Regions from separate parts of the Rahnella sp. BCC 1045 genome, predicted to be linked through region 2. Evidence: predicted binding sites of a transcription regulator. Region 2 holds the regulator's gene; each other region holds the start of a gene.

Region 1 (4,563 bases), on a different contig from region 2:
GGTTAACAAAAAATGCGCTCTTGTTCTCCGTCAAAACCTGTATAGCGGCATTTTTAGCCTTATATATCGCGCTTGAACTCAATCTCGATAAACCTGCCTGGTCAATGGTTTCGGTTTACGTCATTTCCCAGCTCTATTCTGCCTCGACACTTTCTAAAGCCACGTACCGTTTTCTGGGCACGGTGCTCGGCGGGATTTTCATCTTTCTGGTCTATCCGTTTACGGTCACCGATCCGATGCTATTCAGCCTGAGCGTGTCGCTGTGGGTGGCTTTCTGCCTGTATCTTTCGCTGCACGACCGCACGCCGAAGGGGTACATTTTTATGCTGGCCGGATACAGCGCGGCGATCATGGGATTTGCCGACGTCGATACGCCGCTTTCCATCACTTACACGGTGATTTCGCGCGTCGAAGAGATCACCGTGGCGATTGTCTGTAGTTCGCTGATCCACATGCTGGTGTTCCCGGTGCGTATGCGCAATCTTCTGGAGAGCAGCGTCAGTAACTGGTACGACAGTGCTAAAAAACTCTGTTCTGAGTTGCTGACCGTTACGCCCAAAGAGACGTCGCCTGAGCGCGAACACATTCTGGTGCAGATGGCGAACTACCCCATCAGCGTGGAAACGCTGATTACGCATTGCGTGTTTGAGGGCGATTCCGCGCGCCGGTTAATTCGCCTGGTGACCGCGCAGTATCAGCATTTGTCGTATCTGATCCCGACCCTGACGGCGATTGAAAAACGTCTGAGCCTGCTGGGCGAGCAGGGCATTGCGTTCCCGGATTTTGTCTCCGCGACCTTCAGCCAGTTTTTGCTGTGGCTGAACAGCCCGGAGCAAAGCGGCAATGCGAAGGCGATTCAGGACGATATCCGCGCGTCGCAGGAAAGAATTAAAACGTGCTACGAGCGGGGCGAAATGACGCCGGAAGAAGGGCTGTTGTTTATCGGTTTGCTGGAGCGTTTGCAGAATTTCATTCACATTGCGGAATCATACTTTGGCGTGACCGAACGCGTCAGCCAGTTCAGCAAAGAGAAAAAACGCAGCAAACTCAGGCTCATCAGAAAGCATAAAGATGAAGGGATGATCCTGTTATCGGCCTTCAGCGCCTTTGCCGCCACCATGGTCGGTTGTCTGTTCTGGATCGGCACCGGCTGGCGTGACGGGGCTTCCGCGCCGATGATGGCGGCGGTTATCTGTTCGTTCTTCGCCTCGCTCGACAGCCCGATTGCCTCGATCCACGTCTTTCTCAAAGGCGTGCTGATTGCGATTCTGATCAGCATTGTTTATGCCGCCGTGTTTATTCCGCTGACAGTGACGTTTGAATCACTGATTATCTGCCTCGCGCCGGGTCTGCTGGCGCTCGGACTGGTGATTGCCAATCCTTCCACCAACTTTATCGGCCTGATTATTGCCACGCAGATCCCCGGTTTTATCGGCATGAGCCATGATTTCAAACCTGACCTGCTGGTGATCGTTAACGCAGCGATTTCCACGCTGGTGGGGATTGTGATTGCATTGCTGACCACGGCACTTATCCGCAATAAACGGCCTTCATGGACGGCAAAACGCGCATTGCGCAAAGGCATTAAAGAGTTATTGCAGTTTACCAATGCGATCAAAATTAACGCGTCGTCACTGCGCGGGCGTCAGCAGTACGTCGCGAGTATGCTCGATAAGGTGAATATTATTTTGCCGCGTAATAAAGTTGATCCGGTGCCGAATGTCGCGCTGGGCGGAAATTTGATTACGGAAATCTGGCTGGGCGTGAATTGCTATGATTTTTATGCCCGCCATCAGGCTATTTTAAAAAGTCATACGCTGGAAACGGACGCGCTGATGTTTGAAATTAATCAGTACATCAAAATGCGGCTGAAAAATATTTATATCGCGCCGCCGCAATCCCTGCTTGAGGAATTAAACCGCGTTTTGTTAAACCTCGAAGCGCTGTGCCGTTCGGACATGACGCTATTTAAACCGCTGTTCCATCTGTTCAATATCCGTATGGCGCTGTACCCGACGGAACGCTGGCCGGAAGGGCTTGCTGCCTGAAATTTCTCTTCATTTCTGTATAAAAAAACCACGCCTTGACGTGGTTTTTTCACGATCATATTACTTATTTTTTCTTATACACGTCAGCAGTGCCGTGGATTTTATTGTTGGTATTGCCGGACGTTAATACAAAGACGTCACCGCCTTTTTTATCGGCTTTTTTAGACAGGTCTTCAATTGCGCCTGACTGCGAAGTTTTATTCGACGTAGTGACCGAACCGACTTTGGTATATTGCGAGGCGACTTTTTCAAAATCTGCTTTCTTCAATAGCTGAGCAGAAAATGCGCTAAAGGAAAGACCACCGGTTAACGCCACAGCCAGCAACGCGTGAGATATTTTCATTTTTGCCTCAGAAGTATGAGTACCGGAAATCCGGCGGAAGAACATCGTGATACGCCTGTTTTTTAATTACCCTGTTAAGTAATAAGCCGCTGCAAAAACAGCGGTTTATTACGTGATTTAAGTAATAGACAAGGAACGTGATTATTACAAGGCGGAATCACTATTCTTTGCTGAACCCGAGACTGTGTTATTCACCTGTTAATAACCCCATCTAAAATGTTTCATCGCTAATAATTAACTTTGAACCTGATCACATTTATGGTTTTCACCCGCCGCCACCGATTGTCAGACGCGAAAATCCCTCTGATAATGTTACCGATAACATGTTACCGGTAACATTTTTATTTAAGATCCCGTGCCAGGAGCTGAACCGTGAGCCAGAACCAGAACAACAATCAGAATAACAATCGTATTTATATTTTCATGGGCGTATCCGGCAGCGGAAAATCCGCCGTCGCCAACGCCGTTTCACACCAGTTATCCGCCGGTTTTCTTGACGGCGATTTTCTGCACCCGCGCAGCAATATTTCCAAAATGGCCGCAGGCGAGGCGTTAAACGATGACGACCGCGCGCCGTGGCTGGCCGCACTCAACGACGCGGCGTTCGCGATGCAGCGGACCAATAACGTGTCGATCATCGTCTGTTCCGCGCTTAAGAAACGCTACCGCGACCGCTTGCGGGCAGGCAACGGCAATCTGTCATTTATCTATCTGCAAGGCGATTTTCCGGTGATCGAGGAACGCATGGCAGCGCGAAAAGGCCATTTCTTTAAGTCACAAATGCTGATTTCTCAGTTCGCCGCGCTGGAGCAGCCAGGGGGTGAAGAGAGCGATGTCATCACCATCAATATCAACCAGCCGCTTGACGATGTCATCGCAGAAACCCTGCAACATATTCAAAGTTTCCAGCAACAGGAGCACTGCGCGTGAATACAGTTACTTTAGTCGGGACAGCGGTCGGGTCGGTTTTACTGCTTCTGTTCCTGGTCATGAAAGTCCGCATGCACGCCTTTGTGGCGCTGATGCTGGTATCAATCGCCGCCGGGATTTTCTCCGGTATGCCCATTGATACTATTGCCGACACCATGCAAAAAGGCATGGGCAGCACGCTCGGTTTTCTGGCGATCGTAGTGGCGCTGGGCGCGATGTTTGGCAAGATCCTGCATGAAGTCGGCGCGCTCGATCAAATTGCGGCCCATTTACTGAATCGTTTCGGCAAAAACAAAGCCAATTACGCCCTCGGGATTGCCGGGCTGGTGTGCGCGTTGCCGCTGTTTTTCGACGTCGCCATTGTTCTGCTGATCGGCATTGTGTTTGCCGTTGCGCGCCGAACTGACGGCAACATTGTCAGGCTGGCGATCCCGTTGTTTGCCGGTGTTGCCGCAGCCGCCTGTTTCCTGCTTCCGGGGCCGGTGCCGATGCTTCTCGCGTCACAACTTAACGCGGATTTTGGCTGGATGATTGCCATCGGTCTGGTCGCCGCCATTGCCGGCATGCTGATCGCCGGGCCGCTGTACGGCAATTTCATCAGCCGCTATGTGAACTGGCCAATGCCGGTGGAAGAAAATGCGCCGACGCTGAACAAAGACAATCTGCCGTCTTTCGGTTTCAGTCTGGCACTCATCTTATGCCCGCTGGTGCTGGTGGGGATGAAAACCATCGGCGCGCGTTTCGTCACTCAGGGTTCTCATTTGCAGCAATGGCTGGAATTTATAGGCCATCCCTTCACCGCCATTCTGATTGCCTGCCTGATTGTGATTTACGGTCTGGCTAAACCGCGCGGCATGACCAACGAACAAACTCTGGCCATCTGTTCTGCTGCCGTACAACCGGCCGGGATCATCCTGCTGATGACCGGTGCGGGCGGCGTGTTCAAACAAATTCTGGTGGATTCCGGCGTCGGCCCGGCCATCGGTGACGCCATGATAGGCACCGGTTTGCCTATCGCCGTGGCCTGTTTTGCGCTGGCCGCCGTGGTGCGCGTGATTCAGGGGTCGGCGACCGTCGCCTGCCTGACCACCGTCGGCCTGGTTCTGCCGGTGACGCATCAGCTCGGGCTGAACGGCGGGCAACTTGCGGCGCTGGCCATCTGTATCACCGGCGGTTCCATCGTGCTGAGCCACGTGAACGACGCCGGTTTCTGGCTGTTCGGTAAATTTACCGGTGCCAGTG
Region 2 (4,563 bases):
CACCAGCCCGGAAACGTCCAGCGACATTCCGCGCTGTTGTACCAGATATTTAGGCAGCCACGCCATCAGGCCGTAAGACGGAATGTTGATGCAGAAAATCGACACGAACAGCAGCACGACAATCGGATTTTTAAGCAGCTCACGGTAGCCGGTCGCTACGCCGTTACGGGCTTCTGCTTTCGGAGGGTTCGGCACAAAAATGATAATCGCAACGGCAATCGCAAACGCCAGAAGGCCGAGAATAGAGAATGATCCGCGCCAGCCGAGCGTATCGAGTGCGTACACCGCAATCAGCGGCCCGGCTGTCATCGCCAGACCGGCGGATGACAGCAATACGGACTGCGCGAAAGTGCGCTGCCCGACATCAAAATTCGAGACCACCGCTTTGGCGCAGGAACACGGATAACCGGAATGTCCGACGCCGGAGAGAAAGCGAAACGTCACCAGCAAACCGAGGCCGAATCCCAGCAAACCGAAGCAGAGCGCGAACCCGCCGAGCAAAAACAGCGAGATACCAAGTACTTTTTTGTAGCCGAAGCGGTCATTCAGCCAGCCAGCGGGGATCTGAAACAGCGAATAGGCCAGGAAGAAAATGCCGGTGATGTAACCCAGCTGCTCTGGTTGCAGGTTAAATTCGCGCTCAATCGGCAGCAGCGCGAACCCCATCACCGTTTTGTCGATATAAACCACCGCATAACCGACGAACAGCAGGAAGATCATCAGGGAACGACTTTTCATAGCGGATATCCCTTTTTGTTATCACCGCGTCAGAAGTTCTCACTGTCGGGCGAAAAGTAAAATGCGACATGCATCACGTAATCAACTGAATAACAACGCATTATTTATTCCAAATCTGAAGCTATCAGCTTTACAGGTTTGCCATAAGATGCAATTTTTGGGCGGGTGATGCTTTTTACTGATAGGGCTTTCAAGCGAGGCGACATGCGTTATTTACCGAAATTGCAGCAACTCAAGGTTTTCCAGCAGGTTATCCGCAGCGGCAGTATTCGCGGCGCGGCGCGGGCGATGAATCAGTCGCAGCCCGCGGTCAGCAGAACCTTGCGGGAACTGGAACAAACGCTTGAAACTCAGCTTATCGTGCGCGGCAATCAGGGCATGGCGCTGACGGAAACCGGCCGTGCCTTTGCGCAGCGCATGCAGTTTATTCTCGAAGAACTTGAACGTGCGGCGGATGAGATCCGGCAGATTAATCAGTATTCGCAGGGTTCGGTGGCTATCGGGTTTTCATCACTGCTGGCGCTGACGGTATTTCCGGCCCTCAGTGAAGCGTTCAAAACGCAATTTCCCCAGTCCAAACTGCTGATTAAAGAAGGCCAGCTTTCGACGCTGTTACCGGCGCTGCGTGAAGGGAAACTCGATTTTGCTGTCGGGACCGCCGGGCCGGGTTTTCCGCTGGAGGATTTGGTGCGTGAGCCGCTGTTTAGCGCCCCTTTTGGCGTGATTGCGCGGCAAGGGCATCCGCTGGCAGATGCCACCACGCTCGACGAATTGCAGTGCGCGCGCTGGGTGTTGCCGGAAACGGATATGGGTTACTACCAGCAGATTCAGCTTTCGATGAACGGCTTTAACGCACCAGCCGGGGAAACGCCGGTAAGAACGGATTCGGTAGTGTGCGGGCTGAATATGGTGTTGCAGTCGGATTATCTGACGATTGTGGCGAAGGCCATGCGCGCGCCGTTCGGCTTACAGGACAGGCTTTGCCTGCTCAATATCGATACGCTGCCGGAAGCTGAATATTGCGTGCTCTATTCGCAGAAATCGCCGCTGACGTTTGCCGCGCGGCGATTTCTGGATTTACTGCGAAGTCAGTGCCAGTCGTATCACTGGTCGTGACTTATTCGGCGTTCACTACTTCAAAACTGTGGGTGATTGTCGCGGCTTTGCCCAGCATCAGGGAAACGGAGCAATATTTTTCCGCAGACAGGCTGACTGCGCGTTCCACAATTTTATCCGTCAGGTCTTTGCCGGTGACGATGAAATGCAGGTTGATGTGCGTGAACAGACGCGGTGCTTCTTCGCGGCGCTGAGACGTCAGTTTCACTTCGCAGTCACGCACGTCGTTGCGGCCTTTTTGCAAAATAGATACCACATCAATCGCGCTGCAACCGCCCGCCGACATCAGCAACATTTCCATCGGGCTCGGGGCTTTGTCGCCCGCATTACCATCCATTGTGATCTGATGCCCCGACGCTGACTCACCTAAAAACGTCAGCCCTTCTACCCATTTTACGCGTGCGTGCATGTGCTCTTCTCCCGGTGGATAAATTCGTCAAATTTTCCCCTCAGACTACCCTTTCACCCAAAAACTGGCAACGTAACCCGATCGCCATCATGCTGAAGCGAGACAACAGAAGACAGCATTGCAAACCTGTGTTACAAACAAAGCCGAAACATACTTTCCAGTAAATTGCGGTGACGGTTTTTGCGGTTTAAGAACAGAACCCACGGTGTTAACAGCAATAATCAGGCTGTTTCACTCCGACATCCGCTTGCAGCATTTCTGGGGAGTTATATGCTGAAAGGGCGCTTTTTAAAGTAAGTGCCGTACAGGGAACTCTGAGCCCTGTGATTTTGGGCAGCGATAACAACAGAGGATAATAGCAAATGGTTCTCGGCAAGCCACAAACAGACCCGACTCTCGAATGGTTCCTGTCTCACTGTCATATACATAAGTATCCTTCTAAAAGTACGCTGATTCACCAAGGTGAAAAAGCCGAAACGCTGTACTACATCGTGAAAGGGTCGGTTGCCGTCCTGATTAAAGATGAAGAAGGCAAAGAAATGATACTGTCATACCTTAACCAAGGTGACTTCATCGGCGAGCTGGGACTCTTCGAAGAAGGGCAGGAACGCAGTGCCTGGGTGCGTGCTAAAACTGCCTGCGAAGTGGCTGAAATTTCTTATAAAAAATTCCGCCAGCTGATTCAGGTAAACCCGGATATTCTGATGCGTCTTTCCGCGCAGATGGCAAACCGTCTGCAAGTGACGTCAGAGAAAGTCGGCAACCTTGCCTTCCTCGACGTAACAGGCCGTATCGCGCAAACTTTGCTTAATCTGGCTAAACAGCCTGATGCAATGACCCATCCGGACGGGATGCAAATCAAGATAACCCGTCAGGAAATCGGCCAAATCGTCGGTTGTTCACGTGAAACAGTCGGACGTATTCTCAAAATGCTGGAAGATCAAAGCCTGATCTCCGCACACGGTAAAACGATTGTCGTTTACGGCACACGTTAATCCCTCAGAAATTGGCGCGACAGCTAACTGTCGCGCCTTTTTTATGGGCTAAGCTTTACGCATGACGCTATGGCGAAGACTGTTCTATCATCCCGAAGTTAACTACGCGCTGCGCCAGACGCTGGTGTTGTGCCTGCCTGTTGGCATTTGCTGGCTTTTTGGCAATCTGCAAATGGGTCTGCTGTTTTCCCTGTGCCCGGCCTGCTGCAATGTCGCGGGTCTGGATACGCCACACAAACGCTTTTTCAAACGTCTGATGGTCGGCGGCACGCTTTTTGCCCTGAGCAGCATTCTGCTGCAAGTGATGCTGGAAAGCTGGCACATTCCCCTGCCGCTCATCATGTTCTCGCTGGCGTTACTGCTGGGCGTGACCGGTGAAATCAGCCCGCTGCATGCGCGTCTGTTGCCCGGTGCGCTGGTGGCGACCATCTTCACGCTGAGCATGGTGGGTCTGCGCCCGATGTGGCAAGCTCCGGCGCTGTTCGCCGCAGGCACCGCCTGGTACGGTATCTTTAACTGGGCGTGGTTTCGTATTTCAAAAGAACAACCGATGCGCGAAACCCTCAGCCAGCTCTATCTGCAACTGGCAGATTACTTCGAGGCGAAATACAGCCTGCTGACGCAACACACCGATCCTGAAACCGCGCTACCGCCACTGCTGGCGCGTCAGCAACAGGTTATCGATCTGATTGCCCTGCTTTATCAGCAACTGCACATGCTGCCGCAACACGGACATCATCATCACCATAAGCGACTGTTCCAGCGTTTTCAGGTCGCACTCGATTTGCAGGAACACATCACGGTGAGCCTGCATCAGCCGGAAGAAGTGCAAAAGCTGGTGGAAGAAAGCCACGCCGAAGCGGTTATACGACGTAATGCGCAGGTGATCTCCGCCCGTCTGCGGGTCATCGCTGATGACATTCTTTATCACCGTTTATCCGGGCGATTTACGATGGCCAACGAACTGGCCGCGCTGGAGAAAATAGCCGCGCGCAATCCGGAGAATCCGGTCGGTCAATTTTGCTATTACCATTTCAGCCGCATTGCGCGTTTATTGCGGACACAACGTCCGCTGTACCGACGCGATCTGATGAACACTCAGCCCCGCTTACCTTTCTGGCCGGCGTTGAAAAGTTATCTTTCCTTTAAATCGGTCGCGCTGCGCAATGCTGCCCGGCTTGGCATCATCCTGGCGATTGGCAGCAGCCTTGGTCTGTTTTTCAATCTGCCCAAGCCCTACTGGATTTTGCTGACCATCATGCTGGTCAGCCAGAACGGCTATAACGCCACGCGCGTACGTATCCA
Region 3 (4,563 bases), on a different contig from region 2:
CAATATAAACACCCACATGGCGATCGGCCTCTGTTGTTTTGAAAAAGACTAAATCACCGGGCTGAAGGTTATCTTTATTCACCTTTTTGCCATTTTTAATTTGCTCAAACGTTGTGCGTGGCAACGGATGATGCAGGGAGTCATTGAACAGATGCTGCATCAGCGCTGAGCAATCCACGCCTTTGTGGGTCGTGCCACCCAGATGGTACTGAGTGCCTTTCCAATGGGAATACTGAGATAATAATGCCGTTTTAATTTCATCAGGATTGCCATTATCTGCGGATAAAGGCGCTTCGTTATGTAATTTAAAAATTTCTTTATGGGAATAATTCTTTTTCCCGAGAGACGCGAATTCCTTTGGCAATTCGAAGGCAAAGGAATTAATGCTAAAGAATGAAGAGACTATCAATAATAAAAAATAAACCAGGGTTTTAATGCGAAACATACGAACGTTCTTTTTTCAAAAATAGATTTTATCCTTACCTGTAGACCAGCGAACGGGGCGGGTGACTCTTCGTTGAGTGCGCAAATAATAACCGATGAGCAAAAAATAACCACCCCAAAACGAGTCCAAAATGAGACTTTCTAATTTTTGCAGGTTTGCCCCCTTTAACGGAAAAAGGGGGCGGAAGGAACTCAGGAGAAGAACTTCGCCAGCACGAAAAGCCCGACGGAAACGTTGATCGCACCGCCGATACGGGTGGCAATTTGTGCGAAAGGCATCAGCGTCATGCGGTTGCCGGACGTCAGAATTGCCACGTCGCCGGTGCCGCCCTGCCCGCTCTGGCAACAGGAAACAATCGCCACATCAATGGGATGCATACCGATTTTTTTCCCGACGTAAAAACCGGTGCCGACCAGCGCCAGCACGGTGGTCACGATCACCAGCAGATTTTGCACGGTAAACGCGTTGATCAGTTCCTGCCAAGGCGTAATCGCCACGCCCACCGCGAACAGCACCGGATAAGTCACCGCGGTGCGGAAGAATTTATATACCGTCATCGAGCCGTGCTGAATGGTCGGTGACACGCCGTTCGCCAGTTTCACCAGCACTGCCGCAAATAACATACCGACCGGCGCGGGCAGGCCGATCCATTTCTGTCCGAGCATCCCGACCATGTACAGAAGGATCGCCAGCAGCGCGCCACAGGCCAGCGCATTCACGCCCGGATTTCCTTCGAATTCATCAGTCCCGCTGCCGAGTTCACCTTTCTTCGACGGCATCAGCTGACCTTCGCCGGTGAGATGCGGATAACGTTTCCCCAGCTGGTTCAGTACGCCCGCCAGCACAATCGCTGTCAGGCCGCCGAGCATAACGATCGGCAGAATACGCCCCAGCGCCACGCCCTGCTCCATATGCAGGATAGTCGCGTAGCCCATCGACAGCGGGATCGCGCCTTCACCCACGCCACCGGCCATGATAGGCAGGATCAGGAAGAAGAAGGTTTGCACCAGTGGTAAACCTAACGCGGTACCCATCGCCATTCCGGCGATCATCCCGACCACTTCCCCGCACAGCATCGGCACGAAGATCCGCATAAAGCCCTGGATCAGCACCTGGCGATTCATGCTCATGATGCTGCCGACAATAATGCAGCAGATGTAGAGATAGAGAATGTTGGTGGATTTATAGAATTTGACCGTGGAATCGACCACAACGTCCGGCAGCAGGCCGTAATGCACCATCGCGGACGGAATAAAGGTGGCGCAAATCGCCGCCGCGCCGAGTTTGCCGACCACCGGCAGCCGCTTTCCAAATTCGCCACAGGCAAAGCCGAAGAAGGCCAGCGTCGCGACCATCACAACGATATCGCTGGGCAGTTTGCCGTTCAGGCAATCCAGCAGGATCAGCACGCCCGCCAGCAGGAAAAACGGCAGCGGAATAATCCCTATCTTGTAGTTATCCAGAATGCGCCACCATTTTTGTCTGGCAGACAGGCCGGAAGCTTTTGTTTTGTTGACAGCGATGTAGGAATCGTCGGTTGTGCTCATGGCATTGCCTCTTTCTTGGTAATACTTTTCTTATTGATGATCTGAGCATATGAAAATGGCCGGTCAGGCGGATGTGAGGTTGTTCAAATTAAGGCCGCAGGGATAAAGGTTGTTATGGTGTTTATGGAGTTAATGCGTCCAAATTTATAAGGATTATCAGATAAGTAGTAAAACCCGCAATTAACCTTGCAATCACTGTGTGAATTACATTCTATTTATCTTCTTCGTTCACAACTTCGCTTATGTCAGATTACGGCAGCGTTTTCGCCGTGATAGGCTTATTCGATGTGTGTGTCAGGGCTGGCTTTTGGCGGAATGTATGAAATTAAGATTACCTTTTCAGGTAAAGCTCTTTTTATCTCTGGTGGTATTTTCCTGCCTGTTGCTGGCGCTGCTGGGCGCTATTTTATTTCATATTATTGACCGCCAGCTGCATCACGACCTGGGGCAACGCGCCAAAGTTCAGGCCAGCGAAATCGCGCTGATACCGGGGCTGGCGCAGAAAGTCGCCCGTCGCGATGTGCCGGGAATTGCCCGTCTTATCCAGCCGTTACGCGATAAGAGTGATGCGAGTTATATCGTGATTGGTGACGTCCGCGAGCGGCATCTTTATCACTCGGAATCCCCGGACAGAATAGATCTGCCGATGATTGGCGGCGATAACGCGGAGGTGCTGGCCGGGAAAACCATTATATCGGTGCGTCAGGGCGGCATCGGTGTTTCATTACGCAGCAAAGCGCCGATCCTCGACGAAAATAATCAGGTCATCGGCATTGTGTCGGTCGGCTATCTCACGTCTTACATCGACAATATTAACGGTCACCGTCTGGCGCAGGCCGGTTTATACGGTCTTCTTCTTTTATTACTGCTGTTTATTTTCTCGTGGATGTTTACCCGCAACGTCAAAAAACAGATGTTCTGGCTTGAACCCAAGGATATTGCGCTGCTGGTTCGCCAGCAAAAAGCGTTGCTGGAAGCGATGTATGAAGGCGTATTTGCGATTAATGCTGAGAAGCAGCTGATTTCCATTAACCGCGCCGCCCGGGAATTACTCGATATCCGTCAGCCGGAAAACGAGCTGATCGGCAAACCGCTGGAAGAAGTGCTCCATACGCCGCCCGCGTTCTTTACGCAAAGCGGTCTTCAGGACAATAGCAGCCGCCATGATCAGATAACGGTGCTCAACCAGCGTCAGGTAATCATGAACCGCGTGCCTATTGAGCTGGAGCCGGGCAAAGAAAGCGGCTGGGTGTTCAGTTTCCGCGATAAAAATGACATTAATACGCTGAGCAGCCAGCTGAGTCAGGTGAAACGCTACGCCGATAGCCTGCGCATCATGCGCCATGAACAGCTGAACTGGACGGCGACGCTGGCCGGTTTGCTGCAAATGCAGCGTTACGATGATGCGATGCACTATATTCAGGCACAGTCAGAAGGTGCGCAGGCGGTGCTGGATTTCGTGTCGGCACGCTTCACGTCGCCTGCCCTTTGCGGGCTGCTGTTGGGAAAATTCGTCAGTGCGCGCGAGAAAGGCGTGGAGCTGGTGTTTGACCCGGCCTGCCAGTTAATCCGTATTCCGCCGGTCATCGGCGAAACCGAGCTGATGTCGGTGATCGGCAATCTGCTTGATAACGCCGTGGACGCCACGCTGAAAGCCGGCGCACCGATTTCGCCGGTAGAATTGTATATTTCAGACAGGAACCGCGAGCTGCTGATTGAGGTGGCCGATCGCGGTGGCGGCGTCGATGACGCCCTGAAGCCGAATCTGTTTGAACAAGGCGTCACCTCGAAGCCTTCCGGCGGCGATGAGATGACCGGCGCGGAACACGGCATCGGGCTTTATCTGGTGGCCGGTTACGTCCGTCAGGCGGGCGGCAGCATCGAAATCTCAGACAATGCGCCTCAGGGTACGATATTTTCAGTGTTTATCCCGTATCCGTCAGAGAGGTCAACAGGACAGCAACATGAATAACAGCAGCGCACTCGATGTCGTGATTGTGGAAGACGAGCCGCATCTGGCCGGTCTGCACCGTGATTTTATCGAGCAAAACTTTAACCTGCGCGTGGTCGGGATTGCCGCCACGCTGGAACAGGCCCGTTCGTTATTGCGGCAGCATCAGCCGAGGCTGGTGCTGCTGGATAATTACCTGCCAGACGGCCAGGGCGTGGATCTGATCGACAGCCCGCTGCTGAAAAGCTTCGACTGCTCGGTGATTTTCATTACGGCGGCCAGCGATATGCAGACGTGCAGCCACGCCATGCGCAGCGGCGCGTTTGACTACATTATTAAGCCGGTGTCGTTTCACCGCCTGCGCAGCTCGCTCGAGCGTTTCATGCAACTGGTGCAAACCCTGCGCAATGTGAAAGTGGTCGATCAGCGGGCGCTGGACAAACTGTTTAACCTCCCCGCCAGCGACACGCCGCCAGCCCCTTCTGCAAAAGGGATTGAGCCGAATACGCTCGAACTGGTTCAGCGGGTGTTCACCGCGAAACCCGACGTCAGCTGGTCAGTGGAACAGGTGGTTGAGGAGGTTGGGATCAGCAAAACCACCGGCCGCCGGTATCTGGAAT
Region 4 (4,563 bases), on a different contig from region 2:
GTTGAACCGGGTGGCCTGGGTATAGAAACCGGGCAACACGGCGCACCGCTCAAACATGGTCACGTCGGTATCTATTTCGGGATGAAAGCCCCGATGATGCAAACCTCAGAAGGCCAGATTGAAGAATCTTATTCGATTTCTGCCGGTCTGGATTTCCCGTCTGTCGGGCCGCAGCATGCTTTCCTGAACAGCATCGGCCGCGCGGAATATGTATCTATTACCGATGACGAAGCGCTGGACGCCTTTAAAGAATTGTCCCGCCATGAAGGGATTATTCCGGCACTGGAATCTTCACACGCGCTGGCTTACGCGCTGAAACTTATCAAGGAAACGCCAGAGAAAGAACAAATTCTGGTGGTGAATCTTTCTGGCCGCGGCGACAAAGATATTTTCACCGTACATGACATCCTGACTGCCCGGGGAGAAATTTAATGGAACGTTATCAGCAATTATTTAAGCGTCTGGAAAGCAAAAAAGAAGGTGCCTTTGTTCCCTTCGTGACGCTGGGTGATCCGGGCGTTGAGCTGTCCCTGTCCATCATCGATACGCTGATTGAAGCCGGTGCCGACGCGCTGGAGCTGGGCATTCCGTTCTCTGATCCGCTGGCAGACGGCCCGACGATTCAGAACGCCAACCTGCGCGCGTTTGCCGCCGGGGTGACGCCAACACAATGCTTCAATATGCTGGCGCGCATTCGCGAAAAACATCCGGATATCCCGATCGGCCTGCTGATGTACGCCAACCTGGTGTTCCATAACGGCATCGAAACTTTCTACCAGCGTTGCGCTGACGTGGGCGTGGACTCCGTGCTGGTCGCCGACGTGCCGTTTGAAGAATCGGCCCCGTTCCGCGCGGCGGCGCTGCGTCACGGCATCGCGCCGATCTTCATCTGCCCGCCGAATGCGTCAGACGATCTGCTGCGCGAGATTTCCTCTCATGGCCGCGGCTACACCTATTTGCTGTCACGCGCTGGTGTGACCGGGACGGAAAAACGCGCCCTGACGCCGCTGAATCATCTGGTGGATAAACTGCGTGAATATAACGCAGCGCCGCCTTTGCAAGGCTTCGGAATTTCTGAGCCTTCACAGGTGAAAGAAACGCTGGCCGCCGGTGCGGCGGGGGCTATTTCCGGTTCCGCGACGGTACGCATCATAGAGAATAATCAGCATCAGCCTTCAGAAATGCTGGCTCAGCTTTCCCGTTTCGTCAGTGAAATGAAAGCCGCCACCCGCACGTAATCGCGTGCGCTTCTGCAAACAGAACCTTATTCAATACCTGACTAAGGTTCTGTTTCTTTTAAATTCTTACGTTTTTTTTCTCCATTCGATTTGTATAAACCCCGCCAATAATCCAAACTAAAATCACTCGGCAAATCAATAACAATACGGGTGCTCGAAGTATTGTTTGCCTGAGTCTGAATCGGGTGACTTTTGGTTTTATAACAAAGCATGGAGAGTTATTTATGAAGCTATTCAAGACATTGTCTGCTTTCTGCATGGCCGCAGTGGTCGTCATGGCCGTGGCTGCCTGCGCACCGACAAAAAAATCTGAAGGCACGGGTGGTTACATCGATGACACCGTAGTCACCACGAAAGTCAAATCCGCCCTGCTGGCCGATAAGACCATCAAATCACGGGAAATCAGCGTTGAGACCTTCAAAGGCCGCGTTCAGTTGAGTGGTTTCGTGACGTCAACGGCAGATGCAAACCGTGCGGTAGAAGTCACGCGCGGCGTGGCGGGTGTACGCTCCATCGAGAACGATATGCGACTGAAATAATCAGAGATCTTTCTGATGAAATACGAAGAGGCGCCAAAGCGCCTCTTTTTTTTGCAACGTAACAGGCAATATCAGAAACGATAGCCGACGCCAAACATAAAGACCCATGGATCAATCCGGGTGTTGATGTTTTGCTGCTCGCCGCCTGCTTTGAATTTAACTTCTGTATCGATATCCATCCACCAGACCGACATGTTGATCAGCCAGTTATCATCGAGATTGTAATCCAGGCCCGCCTGCGTGGCCACGCCCCAGGAGTCTTTTACGCTCAGATCAGAAAGCCCGGCATCGCGCCCGGTCTGGTTGAAATTCGTATCGTAGAAGGTGGTGTAGTTGATACCCAAACCGAGGTACGGACGCAGTTTGTCGCGCTTATCCCCAAAGTAGTATTGCGCCATCAATGACGGCGGCAACTGTTTCACTTCAGCAATTGTTCCGGTGCTTTTCAGACCGATTTTATGCTGGAATGGCGTCGCGGCCAGCAGTTCCATCCCGATGTTGTCGGTAAACATATAGCCGAGCGTCAAACCCATCTGCGTGTTGTTATTGATGTTAAAAGAACCCAGCCCCAGGACGTTGTCTGAACCTTCGGTTGGACGAACGGTTGCTGTCCCTACACGAACAATCACATCCCCTGCTTCATGTGCGCTCGCGATTGCCGGAAATGCCGCTGCTGCCACTAATGCCCAATATGCTGCTTTCATTGTCCCTTCCCTTTGTATGGTTTATTTATTGGCCGCGCGAATGATACCTACTCTTTGGTACGGTTTGATCAAAGCGGGATCACATCTTTAAAACAATTTTTCATAAATTGCATCTTTCTCAATCCGATCTAAATCTCTAAAAACAAAGGAATTGATCTGCATCAAAAACGAGGGGATTTTGCTGTTTCATTAAAGCCCAAAAATTTCAGTTGCTAAAAAAAATGCCGCTGCGTAATTTGCCTGAACCCTGTTGGTTTTGGTTTGGTGCCGTAAGGAGTCGGTAGCTTCCCAAGATGAGCGAAATTAATAATCCTTGTATGACCTGTGGCGCGTGCTGCGCCTATTTCCGTGTTTCATTTTATTGGGCTGAATCTGAAGAAGCTGGCGGCGTTGTTCCGCAGGCACTGACAGAACAAGTCACGCCTTTTTTGAGCTGCATGAAAGGCACCAACAGCAAGTCGCCTCGCTGTGTGGCTCTGGAAGGGGAAGTGGGACAATCGGTTTCCTGTTCTGTTTACCTTAACCGCCCGACACCCTGCCGCGAGTTTGATCAGTCGGGGCTGAACGGTGTCGCCAATACGGCCTGCGATCGCGCACGTGCGCGTTACGGCCTGCCGCCGCTGGATGTGGATTTACCGATGATTGATGTCGGGTCTTTCACGCCAGAGCTGGCAGAGGTTCATCAGGCTGACTGACAGGAAGTCAGCGCAAAAGTATCGGCGGGGGCCTATTACAGGTTACAATCCCCGCCTTGTTATTTTTAGCTTGTGCCAAGGAGCGTCCATGTCTATCACGGCCAGTACATTGTACCGTGACAGTTATAATTTTTTGCGTAATCAGCTGAGTAGCGTTTTCGCGCTTTCCCTGCTGGCCGCATTAATTACCGTCATATTGAGCTGGATTTTAAGCCCGTCAGCCGATCAGCTTGATGCTATCGGGCAACTTATGAACAACATGGCGGGCATGAGCGTCGCCGATATGATGGGTTTCATTGAACAACAGGTCACGCCGGAACAACAAAGCGCCATTTTCCGCTACAGCATTGCGGCGCTGTTCTCGACGCTGGCCGGAAATGTGATTCTGGTTGGCGGGATCCTGACGCTGATCCAGCTGGTTTCACAGGGCGTGCGCGCCAGCATAACCCAGGTGGTGACCGCTTCTTTGCCGGTGTTGCCGCGCTTAATCCTTTTGCTGTTCGTCTTCAGCGTGATGTTCCGTCTCGGTCTGGCGCTGCTTTTCGTGCCTGCGTTTCTGATTGCCATTGCCTGGTCAATGTCGCCAATCATCGCCTGTAAAGAGCAGGTCGGGATGTTTAAAGCCATGCGTCTGAGCACCCGTCTGGCCTTCAGCCATGTGCGCCTGGTTGCGCCGGGTGTTTTGATGTGGATTCTGGCGCAGGTGGTTCTGATGCTTTTCGTCGGCGCGTTAAGTGCGTTGAATCCGATGATAAGCGCGGTGATTTTCGGCGCGCTCAGCAATGTCATCACGGCATTTATCCTGATTTATCTGTTCCGTCTTTACATGAAATTACATGTTTAATAGTGACATAACTTTTTCAGGGGCGCTCCGGCGCCCTTTTCTTTTGTCCGGTAAATGATTCCGGTATAGTCATCCCATACATAAAACATGGAATGAAGTATGAAGCAGCTCCTCGATTTTCTTCCCCTGATTGTCTTTTTTGTGGTTTATAAGCTTTACGACATTTTTGTCGCATCAGGCGCGTTGATCGCTGCCACTGCGCTGGCGTTAGTCATCACCTGGGTGATGTATCGCAAAATTGAGAAAATGACGTTAATCACCTTCGCCATGGTGGCTGTTTTTGGCACCCTGACGCTGGTCTTCCATAATGATGAATTCATTAAATGGAAAGTCACCGTCATTTACGTTCTGTTCTCCGGCGCTTTACTGATAAGCCAGCTGGTTCTGAAAAAGCCTCTGATTCAGCGCATGTTGGGCAAAGAGCTGACGCTTCCCGACCACGTCTGGAATAAGCTGAATGTCAGCTGGGCGATTTTCTTCCTGCTTTGCGGTCTGGCAAATATCTACGTGGCTTTCTGGCTGCCACAGAATATCTGGGTTAAC

What was found. Region 2 encodes CRP, which controls carbon source genes, mostly activating them, when cyclic AMP is high. Its sites were predicted from a motif close to ATGTGANNNNNNTCACAT; they were not measured.
Region 1: the regulator CRP is predicted to act here: its motif matches at 2,630-2,647, upstream of gntK (gluconokinase).
Region 3: the regulator CRP is predicted to act here: its motif matches at 2,064-2,081, upstream of J1782_RS03825 (2-hydroxycarboxylate transporter family protein).
Region 4: the regulator CRP is predicted to act here: its motif matches at 2,631-2,648, upstream of ompW (outer membrane protein OmpW).

The regions. Positions count from the first base shown of each region.
Region 1 is NZ_JAFMOZ010000122.1:36,862-41,424, reverse strand. Features, by position in the region: gene J1782_RS10545 (FUSC family protein) at 1-2,048, shown strand, start outside; gene yahO (DUF1471 family periplasmic protein YahO) at 2,113-2,391, opposite strand; gene gntK (gluconokinase) at 2,764-3,321, shown strand; gene gntU (gluconate transporter) at 3,318-4,563, shown strand, end outside.
Region 2 is NZ_JAFMOZ010000138.1:54,170-58,732, forward strand. Features, by position in the region: gene J1782_RS19710 (MFS transporter) at 1-738, opposite strand, end outside; gene J1782_RS19715 (LysR substrate-binding domain-containing protein) at 943-1,854, shown strand; gene J1782_RS19720 (OsmC family protein) at 1,856-2,263, opposite strand; gene crp (cAMP-activated global transcriptional regulator CRP) at 2,626-3,258, shown strand; gene J1782_RS19730 (YccS/YhfK family putative transporter) at 3,320-4,563, shown strand, end outside.
Region 3 is NZ_JAFMOZ010000096.1:28,003-32,565, forward strand. Features, by position in the region: gene J1782_RS03820 (NlpC/P60 family protein) at 1-445, opposite strand, end outside; gene J1782_RS03825 (2-hydroxycarboxylate transporter family protein) at 637-1,992, opposite strand; gene J1782_RS03830 (sensor histidine kinase) at 2,312-3,964, shown strand; gene J1782_RS03835 (response regulator) at 3,957-4,563, shown strand, end outside.
Region 4 is NZ_JAFMOZ010000109.1:34,045-38,607, forward strand. Features, by position in the region: gene trpB (tryptophan synthase subunit beta) at 1-432, shown strand, start outside; gene trpA (tryptophan synthase subunit alpha) at 432-1,238, shown strand; gene J1782_RS06385 (BON domain-containing protein) at 1,463-1,777, shown strand; gene ompW (outer membrane protein OmpW) at 1,849-2,481, opposite strand; gene J1782_RS06395 (YkgJ family cysteine cluster protein) at 2,775-3,176, shown strand; gene J1782_RS06400 (YciC family protein) at 3,265-4,020, shown strand; gene J1782_RS06405 (septation protein A) at 4,120-4,563, shown strand, end outside.